3 regions of the Pseudomonas zhanjiangensis genome follow, and region 2 is predicted to be linked to each of the others. Evidence: riboswitches for the same ligand, from Rfam matches in the RefSeq annotation. Region 2 holds a riboswitch; each other region holds the start of a gene.
What was found. Region 2 has a riboswitch for cobalamin ahead of btuB (TonB-dependent vitamin B12 receptor). Riboswitches for the same ligand answer to the same signal wherever they lie in the genome.
Positions count from the first base shown of each region.

Region 1: linked by a shared signal. The riboswitch ahead of AB5S05_RS17010 (cobaltochelatase subunit CobN) and the one ahead of btuB (TonB-dependent vitamin B12 receptor) in region 2 are both predicted to bind cobalamin.
Region 3: linked by a shared signal. The riboswitch ahead of AB5S05_RS15440 (TonB-dependent receptor) and the one ahead of btuB (TonB-dependent vitamin B12 receptor) in region 2 are both predicted to bind cobalamin.

Region 1 is NZ_JBFTEG010000015.1:25,834-30,383, forward strand. It holds gene AB5S05_RS16995 (nitrite/sulfite reductase) at 1-275, opposite strand, end outside; gene AB5S05_RS17000 (ABC transporter substrate-binding protein) at 878-1,936, shown strand; gene AB5S05_RS17005 (DUF2970 domain-containing protein) at 1,938-2,159, opposite strand; cobalamin riboswitch at 2,338-2,471, shown strand; gene AB5S05_RS17010 (cobaltochelatase subunit CobN) at 2,577-4,550, shown strand, end outside.
Region 2 is NZ_JBFTEG010000007.1:151,957-156,506, reverse strand. It holds gene AB5S05_RS11065 (NAD(P)/FAD-dependent oxidoreductase) at 1-935, opposite strand, end outside; gene gap (type I glyceraldehyde-3-phosphate dehydrogenase) at 1,077-2,075, opposite strand; cobalamin riboswitch at 2,198-2,434, shown strand; gene btuB (TonB-dependent vitamin B12 receptor) at 2,557-4,404, shown strand; gene AB5S05_RS11050 (hypothetical protein) at 4,458-4,550, shown strand, end outside.
Region 3 is NZ_JBFTEG010000012.1:88,733-93,282, reverse strand. It holds gene AB5S05_RS15440 (TonB-dependent receptor) at 1-1,444, opposite strand, end outside; cobalamin riboswitch at 1,544-1,774, opposite strand; gene dxs (1-deoxy-D-xylulose-5-phosphate synthase) at 1,824-3,719, opposite strand; gene AB5S05_RS15430 (carboxyl transferase domain-containing protein) at 3,880-4,550, opposite strand, start outside.

The DNA.
Region 1 (4,550 bases), on a different contig from region 2:
TGGACGTTCTGGCGGGTGCTGATGTGGGCGTAGCCCTTGTCGTAGTCGCGGGCGATCTTGGCCAGCATGCGCACCTGCTTGGAAGAAAGCAGGCCATAGGGCACGGCGATACGCAGCATCGGTGCAAAGCGCTGGATATACAGGCCATTCTGTAGGCGCAGAGGGCGGAACTCTTCGCCACTGAGCTCACCTGCCAGGTAACGGCGGGTTTGATCACGGAACTGCTTGACGCGGTCCTCGATGATTTGTTGATCGTACTGGTCGTATACGTACATGAAGGGTCCTGTTTTCAGGCTGCTTACAGCATATCTGCGCGCACGGCCGCGCTCTCCTGGCGGAGGCGAGGGAAGATAACAGCTCAGGGTTATGCGCAAAAGTGAAGTTTTAGTATATGGAAAGAACTTTAAATGCTAAGCAGCCTCGGCAACATAACCTCCACACGGGCCCGGGATTGCACGGGAAGGCCGCGACTGTCGCCTCCCCATAGCCCTCCACGCCAAGTAGCCGCCTTGAGCAATGGGTCTGCCTGGTCTTAACTGCTCAGGCGAACCACCCACAAACATAATAAAGGACCCGCCAATGACCGAGCATTCCCAACCCGACAGCAGCGACAGCCGTGTCGACGCCTACGCGATCTTCTGCTTGATTCTTCTGGCGGTAGCCACCGCGGTGTTCTGGGTCAGCCATCAGTAGCCCAGGTCCGAGGCAACTGGCACTACGCGCTGGCGCCAGTTCGCCTCGACTAGCGGATGGACGGTGGCGATGAGCCACCTGGCCGATCTTATACTGCGCGCCTTGTTTGTGCGGGCAATAGGGGGTTGGGGTGATCAGGCATCTGATCGGCATCATCACGCTGGTGTTGAGTTGTGCGGCGGCCTTGCAGGCGCATGCCGCTCGCGAGAGGCAGCCGGCCGCCGCCGGGACGGCGCCTTCGGCGGTGTTTCTCAACCCCGGTTATTCCACCGAGCCATTCTGGGTCACCTACAGCGAATTCATGCAGGCGGCCGCCGATGACCTGGGCATGCAGCTGCAGGTCATCTATGGCGAGCGGGACGCCAAGCGCCTGCTGGGCAATGCGCGAAAGCTGCTGGAGAGCCCGCAGCCACCGGACTACCTGCTGTTCGTCAATGAAGAGTATGTCGGTCCCGAATTGCTCCGCCTGTTCGCTGGCAGCCGGATCAAGCTGTTTTCCCTGCATAGCACCCTGACGCCGGAGCAGCAGCAGATCGTCGGCGGCACCCGTGAACGTTACCGCAACTGGATCGGCAGCCTGGTGCCCAACGACGAAGAGGCCGGCTACCTGATGGCCAAGGCCCTGATTGCCAAGCGGGCAGGACAGCCCGCGTCGATGCTGGCGTTTTCCGGCGTGCGCCATACGCCCTCGGCCAGCTTGCGCGAGCAGGGCTTGCAGCGCGCGCTGGCCGAGCACCCAGAGATCAAGCTGGAGCAACTGGTGCATGGCCAATGGGCACGGCAACGCGCCTACGAACAGGCGCAGCAGCTGCTGCAACGCTACCCGCAGGTACGCCTGGTGTGGTCGGCCAATGACGAGATGGCCTTTGGCGCGATGCGCGCCGCCCGTGAGCTGGGCCGGGTGCCGGGCAAGGACCTGAGCTTTTCTGCCCTGAACAACTCGGAGGAGGTGTTGCAGGCACGCATCTCCGGTCAGCTGTGCGTGCTGGTCGGCGGGCACTTCACCCTGGGCGGCTGGGCGATGGTCATGCTGCACGACTACCACGCCGGCCAGGACTTCGCGGCGCGAGGGGGCAAGGACCGGGTGGCGCCGCTGTTCAGGCTGCTCGATGCGAAGCAATCGGCACGCCTGGGCAAACGCATCAAGGTGCCGGGCTACGGCCTGGATTTTCGCACGTTCAGTGCGGTATACCGACCGCGGATCACCGACTACGGCTTTTCGCTCAAGCCGCTGCTGCAGTAGCTCAGGCGCCGGCCAGGTGCAGCACCAGCTTGACCACGGCGAAGATCATCAGCACGAACACCAGGGTGAAGATCACGCCGAGGATGATGAAGTGGCTGGGCTTGCCGCGACTGAAATCGCGGGCGCGGTGCTTGCCGCTCTGCACGCCAAAGGCCGCGGCGAGGACACTCTGCAACATCTCCCAGAGGCTCAAGGGCTTGTCCTGGTCGTCCTTCCGATCCATCCCCATCTCCCGTTGTGCCATTCGCGGCCGAGCGCGCACTGGCTGTCCCTGAACTCTAGCGCCTGAACGAGGGTCCGGCAAAGACCGGCGCGCCAGGTGGGTCGGCGCCCTGTGGGCGTCTGCGAGGGTTGCCCTTGCCCGAGTCGGCGCGTATGGTGGCGCCCGCCCGGCCGCAAGGTCGGGTCGATGGAGGACGAGGTGCCCGGATCATGGTCCGGGGTAAATGGGAAGTCAGTCCAAGCTGACGCTGCCCCCGCAACGGTATGGCCTGCAATGGCCGAGCCCGACACCAGCCCGTTCTCCCTAGGCAAGTCGCGGTGGGCGACTTCCCGGTCGGAATCCTTCTCGTCCCGATGCCGCCGCGTCGGGGCTCCGTCCGTTATGCGTGCCCACCGGTTTCCAATCAAGGGAGTGGGCATGACATCCGTTATTCGTGGTCTGGGTTTGGCGCTGCTGATGCTGGCGGCGCCCTGGGCCGTCGCCGGGCAAATCAACGCCATCGTCTCGCAGTACAGCGCCGCCGAGTTCGCCAGCGCCGTGGCGCAGTTCAGCGCCCGGGCCGGCCACTGGCAGGTCAGTGCGCGCACCCAGGAACAGCTCGACGAGCTGAGCGATGGCGAGGTGCGCCAGTGGCTGGCCGGCGGCGAGGTGTTGCTCGGTGTCGGTCTGTTCGGCGCCAATGTCGAGCGCCTCGGGCCCTTGCTGCAACAGAGTGACGCGGCCGAGCTGTTCATCATGCACAGCGAGCAGGGGCTTGTGCGGCTCAGCCGCAGTCGGGGGCAGCCGTTGTTCGCCACGCGCGAGCAAGCCGAACAATTGGGACGGGCCAAGCCGCTAGGCGAACTGGCCAGCTGGGTCGCCGAGCAGCAGCGCCGCCATCCGCAGCAGGCGCCCTGGATTGCCGCGCGCAGCTACTGGCAGGCCGGCGGCATCGACAATATCGCCGGCCTGCTCGGCTGGCTGGCCGCGCGCCGGGACGGCGCGGTCAGCGTCGTACCGGCACAAGCCCGGCCGGCGCTACGCTTCTACCAGCACGGGGCGCTGCGCCAGGCGCTCGATCTGGACCTGACCGGCAGCGGCCTGGTGGCGCTGATCGACCATGGCCGCGCCGATCGCGCCGGTGACCGGGAGCTCAACGACCAGCTGTGTCGCCGCCTCGAGGCGCGCGGCCTGAGCTGCGTCAGCCTGTTGGCCGACTGGGGGCCGGGCTCGGTGGCGGCGGTGCGCTGGCTGCAGGAGGCCAAACACCCGCCGCTGGTGGCGCTGGTCGCCCTGCAGGACTTCGTGATCGGCGGCGGCGAAGGGCGCGAAACGGTCACCGAGCTGTTCGGCCAGCTCAACGTGCCGGTGCTCAAGGGCCTGCGCCTGGATGACCGCGACGAGACTGGCTGGCAGCTGTCCAGCGACGGCCTGGCGCGGGACAAGGTGCACTACCAGCTGGCCATGCCGGAGCTGCAGGGCAGCAGCCAGGCCATGGTCCTGGCCGCCTGGCAGGATCAGCAGCTGGATCCGCTGTCGGGCATCCGCTTCGGCCTGAGCACCCCGCTGACCGCGCAGATCGATGCCTTCGTCCGCCGCCTGGCTCGCTGGCAGGCGCTGCAGGCCAAGGCCAACGCCGACAAGCGCCTGGCGATCATCTACTACAACCATCCGCCCGGGCGGCACAACATCGGTGCCGACAACCTGGACGTGCCGCAGTCGCTGTTCGAGATACTTCAGCGCCTCAAGGCCGAGGGCTACGACACCGGGCCGCTACCGGCGTCGCCGGCGGCGCTGCTCGATCTGCTCCAGGAAAAGGGCGTGAACCTGCCGGAGCAGGGCGACGCCCTGGCCGCCATGGCCAGAAATGTCCAGACCCTCAGCGGCGCGGCCTACCGCCAGTGGTTCCAGACCCTGCCGGCGGCGCTGCAGGCGGAGATGGAGCAGGGGCCGCTGGGCTACTGGCATGCGCAGATGCGCCGTGCCCTGCTGGGCGACCGCCTGCAATTGGCCGAAGGAATCTTCGCCAACGGCGCCAGCGAACTGCACCATGTGCTCGACGGCGTGGTGCACCCGACGCGGCAACGCGCGCTGGACCTGCTGGCGCAGCTGGAAGACCTCTACCGGGGCGCCCTCGAGGCGCCGGAGGCGGTCGACTGGGCCGCCGCCGAGGCGCTGGTCGAGGCGCTGGCGGCCACCGGCATCGAGGGCCTGCGCGGCTGGGGCGAGGCGCCCGGCTATGTCATGGTGCAGGGCGATCAGCTGCTGCTGCCGGGCGTGCAGTTCGGCAAGGTGTTCGTCGGCCCGCAACCGCCACGGGGCTGGGAACTGGACCAGGAGCTGCTGCACGCCAACCTGGTGTTCCCGCCGCCGCACCAGTACCTGGCCTTCTATCACTGGCTGCGCGACGAC
Region 2 (4,550 bases):
TTGGGGTGGCCGGCGTACTTGCCCAGGCGCGCGCGGTCGATCAGCGACTGCGGGTGCTCGATGCGGAAGCCCACCGAGAACGGCTTGGCCTCCATGAATACCTCGCGGGCATGCAGCATGCGGAAGGTGTCGCGCGAGCTGTGGCCGAGGGCGAGGATCACGTGGCGGCTGCGCAGCTGCTCGCCGTTTTCCAGCACCACGCCCTGCAGCTGGCCATCCTCGATCAGCAGGTCGCTGACCCGCTGCTGGAAGCGCACCTCGCCGCCCAGGGCCTTGATCTCCTCGCGCATGGTCGCGACCACGCCGGTGAGGCGGAAGGTGCCGATGTGTGGCTTGCTGACGTAGAGGATCTCCTCGGGCGCGCCGGCCTTGACGAACTCCTGCAGCACCTTGCGCCCCAGGTGCTTGGGGTCCTTGATCTGGCTGTACAGCTTGCCGTCGGAGAAGGTGCCGGCGCCGCCCTCGCCGAACTGCACGTTGGACTCGGGGTTGAGCACGTTCTTGCGCCACAGGCCCCAGGTGTCCTTGGTGCGCTGGCGCACCTCCTTGCCGCGCTCCAGCACGATCGGGCGCAGGCCAGCCTGGGCCAGGATCAGCGCGGCGAAGATGCCGCAGGGGCCGAAGCCGACCACGATCGGCCGTTCGTCCAGCGGCTGGCTGGCCTGGCCGACCGGCTTGTAGCGGGTGTCCGGGGCCGGGCCGACATGTTTGTCGTCGCGGAACTTGGCCAGCAGCGCCGCCTCGTCGCGCACATTGAAGTCGATGGTGTAGATGAACTGCAGCTCGCTGGATTTCTTGCGCGCATCGTAGCTGCGCTTGAACAGGCTGAAGTCGAGCAGCTCGGCGTCGGCGATGCCCAGGCGCTGGAGCAGGGCGGGGCGCAGGGCCTCTTCGGGGTGGTCGAGGGGCAGTTTCAGTTCGGTGACGCGCAGCATGAGGACATCCAGGATCAGGGCCGGAGGCAACCCGGCAGCTTGAGGGAAGGCGGCGATTATAGGCGGGTTCGGCCCCCTCGGGGGCACCGCGCGGCATTTACCGAGCGGCGCCGGGGCGCATCGCGTGCCCCTTGGATGGCGTCAGGGCTTGAGCCAGGCCAGCAGCACATCGAGCATGCGGTTGGCGAAGGCCCACTCGTTGTCGTACCAGGCCAGCACCTTGACCAGATCGCCCTGCACCCGGGTGTGGCTGAGGTCGACCACGCAGGAGGCCGGGTAGCCGTTGAAGTCGCGCGACACCAGCGGCAGTTCGTTGCACTCCATCACCCCCGCCGGCAGCTGCTGCACGCCCTGCTTGAGCGCGGCGTTGATCGCCTCGCGGCTGGCCGGGCGCTCGGCGCTGAAACTCAGGTCGAGCAGCGAGACGTTGGCCGTGGGCACCCGCACCGCCAGGCCGTCCAGGCGCCCGGCCAGTTCCGGCAGGACCAGGCCGATGGTCTTGGCCGCGCCGGTGCTGGTGGGGATAATCGACAGCGCCGCGGCGCGGGCGCGGTAGAGGTCGCCGTGGGCGTTGTCCAGCAGGTTCTGGTCGTTGGTGTAGGCGTGCACGGTGTTGATCAGGCCCTGGCGGATGCCCACCGCCTGGTGCAGCACCTTGGCCAGCGGCGCCAGGCAGTTGGTGGTGCAGGAGCCGTTGGAGACGATCTGCTGGTTGCCCAGGAGTTGCTGGTTGACCCCGTAGACCACGGTCATGTCGGCGCTTTCCAGCGGGTGCGAGAGCAGCACCCGCGACGCACCGGCGGTCAGGTGCTGCTCGACCTGTGCGCGGTTCTTCAGCTTGCCGGTGCATTCCAGGACCAGGTCGACGCCGAGACTGTCCCAGGGCAGTTCGACCGCCTCCGGCTCGCGCAGCAGGTGAATGGACTGATCGTTGACCTGCATCGAGTCCTCGTGCAGGCCGATGTGGCCGGGAAAGCGGCCGAAGGTCGAATCGAAACAGGTCAGGTGGACCAGGGTGACCGGATCGCAGAGGTCGTTGATTGCCACCAGGTGCAGTCTCTGTTCCAGCTTGCGCTCGACCAGTGCGCGCAGCAGCGCCCGACCGATACGCCCGTAGCCGTTGATTGCGATACGCAGCATAGACACCTCCCATGTGCTGTCCTGCCTTCAGCTTAGGTGAGCGAGGCCTGCTTGCCGCAGCAATCTGCCCGCGGCGCCGGGCGATGAGGAAGTCGATTGACGCCCGCGCGCGCGATCTCTACCCTGCGCGGCTTGCAACAGGTGCCCCCAACGCAGTGCGTTCGAGGGGTGAAACAGGGAAGTCGGTGCGCTTGGCGATTCACGCCAGCAATTCCGACGCTGCCCCCGCAACGGTAGACGAGTCAAACCAGCGCTTTTCAACCACTGTGCGTTCGCACGGGAAGGTGCGCTTGGTCGGCAGCTGAACATTCAGCTTGCCACTCGTAAGCCCGGAGACCGGCCTGTCGCAGTCCATGGCATCGCGGAGGGCGTTGTCTGGCGGGTGGACTGCGCCGTCCCTGCAGCTTGCCCGTCCATTGTTCTCCGTATGCCTTACCCAGCCAGAGTCGCGCGGGTGAGCGCGACGGAGCATACGACGATAATGAGCAATTCCCTCCTGCGGCCTGCCGCGCTGACCCTGTCCGCCATCGCCGCGATTTCCCCGGCACATGCCGCCGAACCCATCCGCCTCAGCGACCAGCTGGTGACCGCCACCCGTACCGCGCAGACCGCCGAGCAGAGCCTGGCGGCGGTGACCGTATTCGACCGCGCCGCCATCGAGCGCAGCCAGGCGACCTCCGTGCCCGAACTGCTCAAGCGGGTGCCGGGCGTGTCCCTGACCAACAACGGCGGACCCGGCAAGAACACCTCGCTGTTCATGCGTGGCAGCGAATCCGACCATGTACTGGTACTGGTCGATGGCATCAAGATCGGCTCGGTCAGCTCCGGCGGCGCGGCCCTGGCCGATCTGCCACTGGAGCTGATCGAGCGGATCGAGGTGGTGCGCGGCCCGCGTTCCAGCCTGTACGGCTCCGAGGCCATCGGCGGGGTGATCCAGCTCTTCACCCGCAAGGGCACGGGTACGGGGATCAAGCCGTTTTTCTCCGCAGGCGTTGGCACCCACGACAGCTACAGCGGCAGCGCCGGAGTCTCCGCCGGCGATGAGCGGGGCTGGTACAGTCTGGGCCTCAGCGGCCTGGATACCGACGGTATCAACGTCAAGTCGGCCGCCACCAGCGGGTACGAAGACGATGCCGACGGCTACCGCAACCTTTCCGCGACCCTGAGCGCCGGCTACCGCTTCGACAACGGCCTGGAGCTGGACGCCAACCTGCTGCAGGCCAAGGGGCATAACGACTTCGACCAGGTCAACAGCAAGCGCACCAAGGGCTTTCGCGCCAACGCCGATGTGCAGTCGCGGGTAATAGGCACCCGCGCCCGTTTCGCCCCGCTCGACCCCTGGCAGGTCACCCTGCAGGTCGGCCGCAGCGAGGACAAGTTCGACAGCTACCTGGATGGCGGTTTCGACTCGCGTTTCGACAGCCGCCGCGACAGTGCCAGCTGGCAGAACGACCTGAGCCTGGCACCCGGCCACACCCTCACCCTGGGCGTCGACTACTTGCATGACGAGGTCAACAGCAGCAAGAGCTACGCCGAGGACTCGCGCGACAACAAGGGCGGCTTCGTCCAGTACCTCGGCGAAGCGGGCAAGCACGACTGGCAGCTGTCGCTGCGCCGCGACAACAACCAGCAGTTCGGCCACCACGACACCGGCAACATAGGTTACGGCTACGCCCTGAGCGACTGGCTGCGCGCGACACTCAGCTACGGTACGGCGTTCAAGGCGCCGACCTTCAACGAGCTGTACTACCCCAACTACGGCAACCCGGATCTGGACGCGGAGACCTCCAAGAGCCTGGAGGCCGGTCTGGCCGGCCAGCACGCCTGGGGGCGCTGGGCGGTCAACGCCTTTCGCACCCGCATCGATGACCTGATCGCCTACGACGCCAGCCTCAAGGCCCCGGCCAACGTCGCCGAGGCGCGCATCCGCGGCGTCGAACTGGTCCTCGCCAGCCAGTTGCTCGGCTGGGACTGGAACGCCAACTACACCTTGATGGAGCCGGAGAACCGCTCCAGTGGGGCCAACGATGGCAACGAGCTGACGCGCCGGGCCAAGCAGCTGTTCAACCTCGACCTGGACCGCCGCCTCGGTGACTTCAGCGTCGGCGCCAGCCTGCACGCCGAAGGCCAGCGCTACGACGACCTGGCCAACACCCGAGAACTGTCCGGCTACGCCACCGTCGATCTGCGCGGCGAATACCGCATCGACCCCGAATGGCGCCTGCAGACCCGCATCGCCAACCTGCTGGACGCCGACTACGAGACCGCCCAGGGCTACAACCAGCCCGGCCAGGCGCTCTATCTGACGGTGCGCTACCAGGCCCTCTGACCCACCCGGCGCCGGCGGGGCCATCCCGCGGCGCCCAACCCAGGAGAACCACCATGCTCAAGCTGTCCCCCCGCGTGCAACTGCTGATCGGCCTCGCGCTGATGGCGCTGCTGGCCATGACCCGTGGCCATCACTTCGCCTCGGTC
Region 3 (4,550 bases), on a different contig from region 2:
TGACGAAATTCACCGGGTCGAAGATCAGCTCGTTGTCCAGGTCCAGACGGTACAGGCTTAGCTGATAGCGCTGAATGCTGTCCTGCCATTCGATGCCGCCTTCCCAAGACTGGCCGGTCTGGGGAGCCAGGAAGTCGACGCCGGGCAGCGTGAAGGCGTTGTCTTCTACGTTGGCGAAGCGCAGCACGTCCTCGCGCTTGAGAAACAGGCGAGTCTGCGCATTGGCCTGCCAGCTCAAACCCAGGCTGTTGCTGTCCTCGCGGTCACTGTGTTTGCGGCCGGCTACCTTGTTGTGATCCTTCGCCTCGCTGGTGCGGTAGCCCAGGGTCAGGGTGAGATCGTTGCCCAGCGGCTGGCTGAGCTGGCTATACCAGTCGCGCAGGGTCTGCCGCGAGCGGGTGTCGCCGAATATGGAGCTGAGTTCGTAGTCGCTGACGATCTGGTCATGACCGAGAAGCCATTCGCTGCGACCCAGGGAGGTATTCCAGTGCCCGGTCAGGCGTGGGCTCAGGCTCTCGACACGGTTGCCCTGGACGAACGGCGTGGCGAACAATGCGCCCACTCCATCGGTGTCACGGTGGCTGTAGTCGATATCGGCAGTCCAGTTACTGCCGAGGTTTTGCTGGATCGCGACGCGGTGCACCTGGGTCTTGCTGTCGTTGAAGTCCTGCGGGCTCCCCGCGGCCTTGCGGTCGGCGCGGCGCTGCGCCAGGGTCAGACTGCCCGGATAGCGCAGTTCGTCGTCGATGCTCTGGTATTCATACAGGGCCCAGCCCTCGTCATGGTCGTGGCGCAGGCGGCCGAAGGCGTTGCTGTAGCTGGCGTTGTTGTTGTCGCGGTAGCCGTCGGCATGTCGCGCTTCCCCGCTGCCATAAACGGAAAAGCCGGCGCCCAGAACCCGGTTGAAGTGGCCGCGATAGGCTTCCAGGTCATGGCTGCCGCGGCTGGTCTCCACGTAGGCCTCATTCTCGCTGGGGCGGCGGGTGATGATATTGATCACCCCGCCAACCGCCTGATCGCCGTAGAGCACCGTGCCGGCGCCGCGGATGATCTCGATGCGCTCGATATTGGCCAAAGGTACGCTATTGAGATCTGGGCCACTCTGGTTGGAGTTGTTCAGGCGCCGACCGTCGACCAGTACCAGGGTATTGTTGATCGCATTTTCGCCGAATCCACGCAGGCTGATGGCGACCCGATTGCCGTCCCCGAGCGTGTCGAGGATCTGCAGGCCGGCCTGGGTGCGCAGCACCTCCACCAGGCTGCTCGCGGCGCTGGTTTCGATCTGTTTGCGGTCGATGACCGCGATGCTGGCCGGCGCCGGCTGTTGCAGCGGGGTGCCGCGGGTGATCACCAGCGGTGGCGTCTGGTAGGGATCATTGGCATCGGCGGCCAAGGCCAGGCCTGGGGTCAGGGCCACGGCCAGGGCAAGAGGGGATAGCTTCATCGATAAGTCCTCAAAAGGAAGAATTCTTTTGAGGAGGGCAGGGACAAGCACGGGCAAGCGATGGGCAGCCAGCGCTTGACGGTGATGCCCTCCGCAACACCTGTCAAATGTGCCGAGGCAGGTCTACGGGCTGCCGACTGGCCCTTTCCCGCCTTCCCAGGCGAACCCAGTGGCGTATCGGGAAAGGCTACGTGCGAGTGCTGAGCGCTCGCACGCCGTCGGTTACCGTTGCGGGGGCAGCGCAGGCCTTGTCGCTGTTCGAGACAGCGGCGCACCTGCTTCCCTTTTCACGCGGCTAGTGTGGCCGCGACCTCGGACAAGCAAAACGCCGCTACCTTAGGTGGCGGCGGCGGGTAAAGCAATGCAGCCTGTCGGCTGCTCAGTCCTGCAATCCGGCCAGGCGCTCGCGCACGCTGGCCTCGATGCCGGCGGCGTCCAGGCCGCACTCGGCGAGCATCTGCGCCGGCTTGGCGTGCTCGACGTAGCTGTCCGGCAGGCCGAGGTGAAGCATCGGCTTGAGGATGTTCTCGCGGGCGAGGAACTCGCTGACCGCGGAGCCAGCGCCGCCCATGATGCTGTTTTCCTCGATGGTCACCAGCAGCCCGTGGTCGGCGGCCAGTTGCCTCACCAGGGCCTCGTCCAGCGGCTTGACGAAACGCATGTCGGCGACCGTGGCGTTCAGCGTCTCGGCCACTTGCAGCGCCTCGGCCAGTTGCACGCCGAATACTAGCAGAGCGACGCCCTGGCCCTGGCGGCGGAGCACGCCCTTGCCGATCTCCAGGGGGAGCAGGCCGGGCTCGATGCTGGCGTTGGGGCCGCTGCCGCGCGGGTAGCGCACCGCGGCAGGGCCGTCGAACAGGTGGCCGGTGGTGAGCATGCGGCGCAGCTCGTTCTCATCGCTCGGCGTCATCACCAGCATGCCGGGGATGCAGCGCAGGTAGGACAGGTCGAAGCTGCCGGCGTGGGTTGGGCCGTCCTCGCCGACCAGGCCGGCGCGGTCGATGGCGAACAGCACGTCGAGATTCTGCACCGCCACGTCGTGGATCAGCTGGTCGTAGGCGCGCTGGAGGAAGGTCGAGTAGATCGCCACCACCGGCTTGACGCCGTCGCAGGCCATGCCCGCGGCCAGGGTCACCGCGTGCTGCTCGGCGATGGCCACGTCGAAGTAGCGCTCGGGGAAGCGCTCGCTGAAGGCCACCAGGTCCGAGCCTTCCTTCATCGCCGGGGTAATACCGACCAGGCGCGGGTCCTGCGCGGCCATGTCGCACAGCCACTGGCCGAACACATTGGAGTACTTGGGGCCGCCGGTCTTCTTCGGCGCGACCTCGGCCTTGATCGGCTCGAGCTTGGTGATCGCGTGGTAGCCGATCGGGTCGATCTCGGCCGGAGCGAAGCCCTTGCCCTTCTGGGTGATCACATGGAGGAACTGCGGGCCCTCCAGGTCGCGCATGTTGCGCAAAGTCGCGAGGAGGGTGGGCAGGTCGTGGCCGTCGATCGGGCCGATGTAGTTCCAGCCCAGCTCCTCGAACAGGGTGCCGGGCACCAGCATGCCCTTGGCGTGCTCCTCGACCTTGCGCGCGATCTCCCAGGCGCCGGGCAGGCGCGACAGCACCTTCTTGCTGCCCTCGCGCATGCTCGCGTAGGAGCGGCTGGAGATTATCTTGGCCAGGTAGTTGGACAGGCCGCCGACATTCTTGGAGATCGACATGTCGTTGTCGTTGAGGATCACCAGCATGTTGGCGTTGACGTCAGAGGCGTGATTGAGCGCCTCGAAGGCCATGCCGGCGGTCAGCGCGCCGTCGCCGATCACCGCCACCGCCTTGCGCCGCGAGCCTTGCAGGCGGGCGGCGATGGCCATGCCCAGGGCGGCGCTGATGCTGGTGCTGGAATGGCCGACGCCGAAGGTGTCGTACTCGCTCTCGCAGCGGCGCGGGAAGGCGGCGATGCCGTCCTTCTGGCGCAGCGTGCCCATGCGTTCGCGGCGGCCGGTGAGGATCTTGTGCGGGTAGGCCTGGTGGCCGACGTCCCACACCAGGCGATCGTCCGGGGTGTCGAAGACGTAGTGCAGGGCCACGGTCAGCTCGATCACGCCGAGGCCCGCGCCGAAATGCCCGCCGGTCTGGCCGACCGTATAGAGCAGGTACTGGCGCAGCTCGTTGGCCAGGATTTCCAGTTCCGCTTCGCCCAGGCGGCGCAGCTGATCCGGCGTGGTGGCGCGGTCGAGCAGGGGCGTCAGCGGGCGAGCGCGGGGAATCTCATGGAAGGTCGTCGGCATCGGGCGGATCGTTATAGGCGTAAAAGATGCGGCAGTTTACCCGAACCACCGGAAACTGCCCAAACAAGCTGCGGCGTCCTATCGCCGCTGGCCCTCCCGGGCGCGCCGGTCACGACGCACCGGGAAAGCCGGACGGCGAAAGTGGGGCTGTTGCCGCGCACTACCAGGTATCGACGGCGCGCTTCCTGCCCGAGCGCGGCGCCGGTTTCGGCGTGGCATTGAGCCCACGCAGCAGCCAGCTGCGGGTCTCCTGCGGGTCGATCACCGCGTCGATCTCGAGGAAACTGGCCATGTTGATGGCCTTGCCGCTCTGGTAGGCCTTCGCCACCAGCTTGTCGAACAGCTGCTGGCGCTCGGCGGGCTCCTCCACGGCCGCCAGCTCCTTGGCGAAGCCCAGGTGCACCGCGCCTTCCAGGCCCATGGCGCCGAACTCGGCGCTGGGCCAGGCGATGGTGAACAGCGGCGAGTGAAAGCTGCCGGCGGCCATGGCCTGGGCGCCGAGGCCGTAGCCCTTGCGCAGGACCACGGTGAAGAAGGGCACCGACAGGCTGGCGGCGGCGACGAACAGGCGCGAGACGTGACGCACCGTGGCCTGCTTCTCCGCTTCCGGCCCGACCATGAAACCGGGGGTGTCACAGAGGGAAATCATCGGCAGATCATGGGCGTCGCATAGCTGCATGAAGCGCGCGGCCTTGTCGCCTGCGACCGCATCGATGGCGCCGCCCAGGTGCATGGGGTTGTTGGCCAGCAGGCCGAACGGCCGGCCCTCGATGCGCACCAGGGCGGTGATCAGCCCCGGGGCGAACTCGCGGCGCAGCTCCAGGACGCTGC